DNA from 2 places in the Gordonia sp. WA4-43 genome. Region 1 is predicted to be linked to the other one. Evidence: riboswitches for the same ligand, from Rfam matches in the RefSeq annotation. Region 1 holds a riboswitch; the other holds the start of a gene.
The links. Region 1 has a riboswitch for S-adenosylmethionine ahead of LEL84_RS23720 (bifunctional o-acetylhomoserine/o-acetylserine sulfhydrylase). Riboswitches for the same ligand answer to the same signal wherever they lie in the genome.
Positions count from the first base shown of each region.

Region 1 (3,623 bases):
CGGACCTGGTCGAGCACGGTGATCTGCGGGAAGCGTGAGCCCCAGGGCCGACCGTCGGGGGCGATGGAGCCTGGACCCGTCGAGCCCTTGCATCCGCCCAGGACGTTGGCGGAGATGACGCACCATTCGTCGGTGTCGATGGCCTGTCCCGGGCCGATCAGCCCGTCCCACCATCCGGCTGAGTCGTGGTCGGCGTCGGCGGGTCCGGTGACGTGCGAGTCGCCGGTCAGTGCGTGGAGCGTGAGGATGACGTTGTCGCGGGACGGTGACAACGTCCCCCAGCGCTGGAACGCCAGGGTGACGTCGTCGATCCGTGCTCCGCTGTCGAGAGGCAACGAGCCGATGGGGATGCCGACGAGTTCCCCGTCCGGGAGGGTCTCCCAGTCGGGCTGATCAGATGCTGTCGCATTCAGGTCGATACTCACCGACAAAGCTGCCTCACCTGTTTCACTTGGCCGCCGCGAATCCCTGTTCGAGATCGGCCAAGATGTCGTCGATTCCCTCGATGCCCACGGCGAGCCGGACCAGTCCCGGGGCCACGCCCGCGGCGAGCTGCTCCTCGGGGGTGAGCTGGCTGTGGGTGGTCGAGGCGGGGTGGATGACCAGCGACCGCACATCGCCGATGTTGGCGACGTGGCTGTGCAGGCTGAGCGCGTCCACGAACTTCTTGCCGGCGTCCACTCCGCCCTGGATCTCGAAGGCGATGATCGCACCCTGACCCTTCGGGGCCAGTTCCTGACCGCGCTTGTACCAGGGCGAGGACTCCAGGCCCGCGTACGCCACGGACTCGACCTGCGGGTGTGCCTCGAGGAAGGCAGCGACCTTCTGCGCGTTGGCGACGTGGCGCTCGATGCGCAGACTCAGCGTCTCCAGGCCCTGTGCCAACAGGAACGCGTTGAACGGGGAGATCGCCGCGCCGGTGTCACGCAACCACTGCACGCGTGCCTTGAGTGCGAAGGCGGGCGCGCCCAGGTCGGCGAAGACGGCACCGTGGTAGCTCGGGTCCGGCGTGGTGAAACCGGGGAACAGGTCCTTCCCGTCGCGCTGGACCCGCCAGTCGAAGGTGCCGCCGTCGACGATGACGCCGCCGATCGCGGTGCCGTGACCACCGATGTACTTCGTCGCCGAGTGCACGACGATGTCGGCGCCGTGGGCCAGCGGGCTGATCAGGTACGGGGTGGCGACGGTGTTGTCGATGATGAGGGGTACGCCGTTGCGGTGCGCGACCTCCGCGATCCCCGAGATGTCGAGGATCTCGTTGTTGGGGTTGGAGATCGACTCACCGAAGAACGCCCGGGTGTTGTCCTTGACCGCGGTCTGCCACGACGCCGGATCCTCCGGGTCCTCGACGAAGCTCACCTCGACCCCGAGCTTGGGCAGTGTGTAGTGGAAGAGGTTGTACGTGCCGCCGTACAGGCGGGGGCTCGACACCACGTGCCCGCCGGTCTCGACGGCGTTGAGGATCGCGTAGGTCTCGGCGGCCTGTCCCGATGCGACGAGCAGCGCGGCGACGCCGCCCTCGAGCGCGGCGATCCGCTGCTCGACGGCATCCTGCGTGGGATTCATGATGCGCGTGTAGATGTTGCCCGGTTCGGCGAGACCGAAGAGATTGGCTGCGTGCTGGGTGTCGTTGAAGACATACGACGTCGTCTGGTAGATCGGCAGCGCACGGGCATTGGTCACCGCGTCCGCGGACTGCCCGACGTGGATCTGCTTCGTCTCGAAGCTCCAGTTCTCGCTGGGATCGTTGCTGTCGAGGGTGCCGTCAGGGACATCAGACATGGCGATTCATCACTTTCTACGGTCGGCAGGGCAACTCGACCCTGTTGGGGTCCGACCTTCGGACCCGCGCTTGCCGGGGATCGCCACTGCGATCCCGCAACCCGGTCATCACCCGGAGCACCCCACCGCGGAAGGAGGGTTGCCGATCAGCCAGCCGGGGCTTCGCGCTGATACTCATGACCTGGCGACAAGGATATAACACGGATGTGAGGGCCCGAGAACCGTCCCGGTCAGGCCGCGCCCAACCCTTGAGAAGTGCACCGGAAGGGTGCCGGTGGCTGTCCTCCGACCGAGTGAAATCGGGTGTGTTCAGATACAAAACCGCTGGTCACGGTAGTTAGCGACGCTCAGGGTGCTGTCGGTTCCGCGATCGCGGATCTAGCGTTCGGGACAGCCCCGGCTGCACCGGAATGCTCCGCTCAGGTGGTCCGGGTTCGCACAGGAGCGCTCATGGCCGTGATGGCTCATCTCCGGACCCGACGGGTCGCTCTGTTGGTCGCCTGGATGTCGACGATGTCGACCCTCGCCGCATTCGGCTTCACGGGGGTGGCGGCGGCGACAGCCGGCGGCCCCTCGTGCAGCGGTGCCGTCGTGGTGGTCGGGGGGACCGTCGACGCTGAGTCGCTATTGCTCGAGGGCGTCAAGGAGCGGTACCGCAAGCAGGACTATGAGGTGATCAACGCTCCCTACCCGGCAACCATATGGCCGCTCGGAGCGACGGGGTACGACCGCAGCACCGAACAGGGAATCGCATCGACGGCGTCGGCGATCTCGTCGTATCGAGAAGCGTGCGGGTCCGAGGCGCCGGTGGTGGTGACGGGCTATTCGCAAGGGGCGCGCATCGCTGGAGACGTGCTCGCCGGTATCGGCAACGGCCGGAAGTTCGATGTCGCGAACACGCCCGACGATCCCAGCGACGACGTCGTGATCTCCGACGTCGGGGTGTCGGGCGAGCTGTATTCGGATCCGCGGCAGGCCGGTGACAAGACCGGGCGAGGTATCGAGTTGTCGCTGATCGGGATCATCCCGGGTCTGACCATGTCGGGGTCGCGTGGTGCCGACAGTACGGACGCCGGCTTCGGGACGGTCAATGACCGGGTCGTGTCGGTGTGCATCGAGGGCGACCCGATCTGCGATCTGCCCGATCCCGTCTACGACCCGATCGGCGCCATCGACGGCATCCTCGGCTACCAGGTCAAACATTTCCTGTATCCCGAGCAGATGTCGGGTAACCCTCTGGTGTCGGGATACACGTGGACGAATCGCCCGGTTGATTGTGCGGACGGCGTCTGCATGGTCGGCGCGAGCTCGGCGTTCGCCGAGCTCGTCCAGGGCTGGGCTCGTGACCTCGGCTACCGGGGCACCATCGGCGATTTCCTGTCGGATCGCCCGACCATCGGGCTTCCGTTCGGCATCGAACTGGCGAATCTGCAGCCGGTGGTCCGGCTGGTGCAGGGCTTGCTGCCGCCACTCCCACGTCTCGGGTACGGCGCATACCTACCCGACATCTTCGTCTTCGAGGACATCCTGCAGGGCATCGTCACCGCGACACCGGCTCGGTTCGTGCGCGGTGTCAGCGCCCTGGCTGCCAGCGTGCGCAGCATCGTCCTGCTGCCGGTCAACTTCGTCCGGTACTGGGCGGGCGCGATCATCGGGCCGGTGGCGTCGGAGGCCGGCGCCGTCACGATTCTCGCGGCGGACACGTCGCACCTGCGATCGTCCACGTTCGCGCGACTGGCAGCCGTACCCGACGAGTCCGTGGGGCCGGTCCGCGCTGAAGAAGTGGGCGGGTCCGGCCCCTCGTCCGAGCCGTCGGCGGCCCGGGGTGCCGAACCGGATGC
Region 1 covers NZ_CP084736.1:5,220,686-5,224,308, forward strand. Annotated here, with positions in the region: gene metX (homoserine O-acetyltransferase MetX) at 1-431, opposite strand, end outside; gene LEL84_RS23720 (bifunctional o-acetylhomoserine/o-acetylserine sulfhydrylase) at 448-1,782, opposite strand; SAM riboswitch class IV at 1,844-1,964, opposite strand; gene LEL84_RS23725 (cutinase family protein) at 2,233-3,623, shown strand, end outside.

Region 2 (3,623 bases), 2.6 Mb from region 1:
CGGTGTTCCCCGGCATCATCGTGCGCGCACGGGTCGTCGGCATGTACACCATGACCGACGAGGCCGGTGGCGACGACAAGCTCCTCTGCGTCCCCGCCAAGGACGTGCGTTGGGACCATATCAAGGACATCTCCGACGTGTCCGAATACGAGCTGGGACCCATCGCCCACTTCTTCGAGCACTACAAGGACCTCGAGCCGGGCAAGGAGGTCGACCCGGGCGGATGGGTCGGCCGCGACCAGGCCGAGAAGATCGCACAGGAGGCCATCGATCGCCTCGCTGCGCACCCCGACGCGGCCAACGAGCCCTCGCGCGGCTGATCTCTCCCGCACACGAGACCGCCGGCACCATCATTCGCGATGGTGCCGGCGGTCTTGTCTGTTCACCAGGTGGCTTCGACTCGGCTCCTCGACCTCGACGCGCTCCTTCGTCGCTTGCTCGGCCCGGCGGCTGCGCTCGGTGCCGGCTCAACCAGCAGTGGGTCAGGCCACGCGGTACCGCTGCTCGGCGAGCACCGGCAGGATCTGTTCGCGGATGCGGCGTTCGGTGGCCGCGCCGTCGATCGGGATGAGGATCACGGCGTCGGCGACCTCGGCTGCGTAGATGTCGCGGACCAGTGTGATCAGTCCGTGAGTCGTCCCGATGTAGCGGATGGTCCCCGAACTCGTCTCCGACGACGCGTCCACCGCCGCAGCAGCCGCCACGCGCGCCGACGCGGCGTCCGGCGCGACGGCCACCTCCACCTCGAGTGCGACCACGAACTTGGCCTGATCGTGACTGCCGGCCCGCAGCAGGGAGCGGGCGCGCTGCGCCTCGCGGAGGGTCTCACGCCGCACCACGATCGGAAACGTCTGTGCGAGTTCGTCTCCCGCGAGCGCGATCTGGAATCCCGGACGTCCGATGCTGATCGGGGCCGTCGGGGTGGCAGTCGGTGCGGCGATCACGGTGCCGCGGTCAGCACGTGCGTCGAGTTCGATGGTCATCTGTTCACCCCTGGTCGAGTTCGGTCGGTCTGTTCGGTTCGCGCCCGGAATGCATCGAGAATCCGGTCGATGTCGTCGACGGTGGTGCCCGCTCCGAAACTCGCGCGCACCGTATCGGCCGGCGGTGCGAGGCCGTCGACGGTGTAGCCCGCGATCCCCGCGCGGTCCGTGGAATCGGTGAAGATCCGCCGCGGCGTGAAGCCGCCGATCGCGGCCAGGCCGGCGTCGAGACGTTCGGCGAGGCGGCGTTCGTGCAGCCCGATCGTCTCGGGTCCGAGATCGGCGAGCACCCGACACGCCTCGGCGACCGCGATCGCCCCGGGAACGCCGTCGGCGTCGGGCGAGACGTCGACGTCGGCGGCGTCGAACCAGTCACGACGGCCGATGAGGACGCCGGCGCCGTCCGTCTTCCGACCCGGTGCACCGAACGCCAGGTAGTCGATGCCGTGGCTGACGACGGAGACGGGCCGGTGCCCGACGAGTTGCGCGGCGTCGACCAGGATGCGGGCCCCGGACCGGTGCGCGAGCGAGGCGAGCCGGCCGATCGGCAGCACCTCGCCGGTGATGTCCGATACTGCGGCCACGACCAGGAGCGATGCCGGCGCCGAGGCGAGCTCGGTCTCCAGCGCGACCAAGGTGTCCTCGATGGTCTCGCAGGCCGGGACGAACCGCGCCCGGTCGCGCCCATGCCGTGGTGCGCACCACCGCAGCAGGTCGGCGCCCGACCCGATGTCGAGGACGACGACGTCGCCAGGAGTGATGCGCGCCGCGAGGTCGAGGGCACCGGCGGGATCGCGGGTGAACACGATGGTGTCGTCGACTCGCGCACGGACGAACTGCCGCACCGATTCCCGGGCGGCGTCGAGGCGGACGTCGACTGCTGGCGACAGACGACCGGCGGGTGCGGACAGGACAGCGGTCACGGCAGGAAACTCCTCAGACAATTCGCGCTTGCCGCGTCCGGTCGGTACGCGGCCGGGTCGTCACCCGGAGCACCCCACCGCGAAGGAGGGTTGCCGACCAGCGAGCCGGGGCTTGTCACTGGCACTCATGACCTACGACCAAGGGTCGTCGATCTCGCGCGGACGTGTCAATTTTCACTCAACGTGATCGGAAGTTAGGGCACACTTACCTGTAGCGTGTCAGGGGTGTCAGCGACTGATGTGTTCGTGTTGTCCCGCCCGCACGGCACCGTGCGGGGCATGGGCGCGGTCCGTGCGTTCACCGACGTCGACGCCGCCTCGGCCGCCCTGCGCGCCGGGACCGTCGACGGTCTGACCGGCGCGATCCCCTTCGACCTCGCCGACCCCGCCGCGCTGGTGGTGCCCGAAGTCCTGCACGTCGACGCGGCGCCGCTGGCGGGCGGGCCGCCACTGACGCGCACGCCGGTGTCGACGACCCTGTACCCCACGGCCGACGAGCACCGCGAACGGGTCGCGCACGCGGTGAAGCGGATCGTCGCCGGCGACGTCGGCAAGGTCGTCCTCGCCCGCAGCGTCGACATCGTGCTCGACGCCGAGGTCGAGCCTCTGCGACTTCTCGACGCATTGGCGGGCGGCAATGCCGGACACAACGCATTCGGTGTCGATCTCGGCGCGGCCACCGGCTCGGGTTCGTGGCTGTTGGGCGCGAGTCCCGAAGTGTTGCTGCGCAAGTCGGGTTCCGTCGTCACCTGCCACCCGTACGCGGGATCGGCGCCGCGGTCACCCGACCCGGTCGTCGACCGCGCCGCTGCCGACGGATTGTTCTCCTCGGCAAAGGACCTCGCCGAGCACGCCTTCGTCGTCGACCACCTGCGAGACCGGCTGGGACACCTCTGCGACGACGTCGACGCGCCGTCGACCCCGCAATTGCAGTCGACCGGGGAGGTCTGGCATCTGGCCACCCCGATCCGCGCGCGGCTTCGGGACCCGGCGACCACTGCGCTCGATCTCGCACTCCTGCTCGGCCCCACCCCGGCGGTCTGCGGCACGCCGAGTGATGTTGCTGCGCAGATCATCCGCGAGGTCGAGGGTGAGCGCGGCTTCTACGCGGGGGCGGTCGGCTGGTGCGACGCCGCCGGCGACGGGGAGTGGATGGTCACCATCCGGTGCCTCGAACTCGAGGCCGATCGTCGCAGCCTCCGGACGTGGGCCGGCGGCGGTATCGTCGAACACTCCGACCCGCAGGGCGAACTCGAGGAGACGGCGTTCAAGCTGCGGACGGTCCTGAACGCGTTCGGAATCGACAGCCTCGATTAGCAGAGATGGTTCGGGGTCGAACACGACCGCAGGCGACCGCAGCCCGTTACGCTGACCTTCGATGCCCGACGATCTGATCATCGCCCGAAACCCGGAAGAGGGCTCCTCGCTGCCCTTTCTCGTACGTATCCCGCTCGGCAGCGACGGCATTGTCCTCAAGGTGAGAGAGACGTGGCCGCGGACCAGCAAGGTCTACTGCCACCGCGCTGAGGAGTGGCCGACCACACCGCAGATCGTCGAACGACTCGCAGTACGTTCGGTGACGCGGCGCGGGGCGGCGATCGACCTGGTACTCGCCCGGGCCAGGGAGAATCGCTCACAATTCGTCATCACCCGCGCTCGAGGACGGGAGATGATCTTCTGGCAGACGCGCAAGACCACCAAGCAGGCGCGTCCGAAC
Region 2 covers NZ_CP084736.1:2,355,116-2,358,738, forward strand. Annotated here, with positions in the region: gene LEL84_RS10555 (inorganic diphosphatase) at 1-320, shown strand, start outside; gene LEL84_RS10560 (hypothetical protein) at 483-983, opposite strand; gene LEL84_RS10565 (aminotransferase class V-fold PLP-dependent enzyme) at 980-1,906, opposite strand; SAM riboswitch class IV at 1,926-2,039, opposite strand; gene LEL84_RS10570 (isochorismate synthase MenF) at 2,147-3,223, shown strand; gene LEL84_RS10575 (ERCC4 domain-containing protein) at 3,285-3,623, shown strand, end outside.
Region 2: it holds a riboswitch for S-adenosylmethionine, as region 1 does, so the genes downstream of both, LEL84_RS10565 (aminotransferase class V-fold PLP-dependent enzyme) here and LEL84_RS23720 (bifunctional o-acetylhomoserine/o-acetylserine sulfhydrylase) in region 1, are expected to answer to the same signal.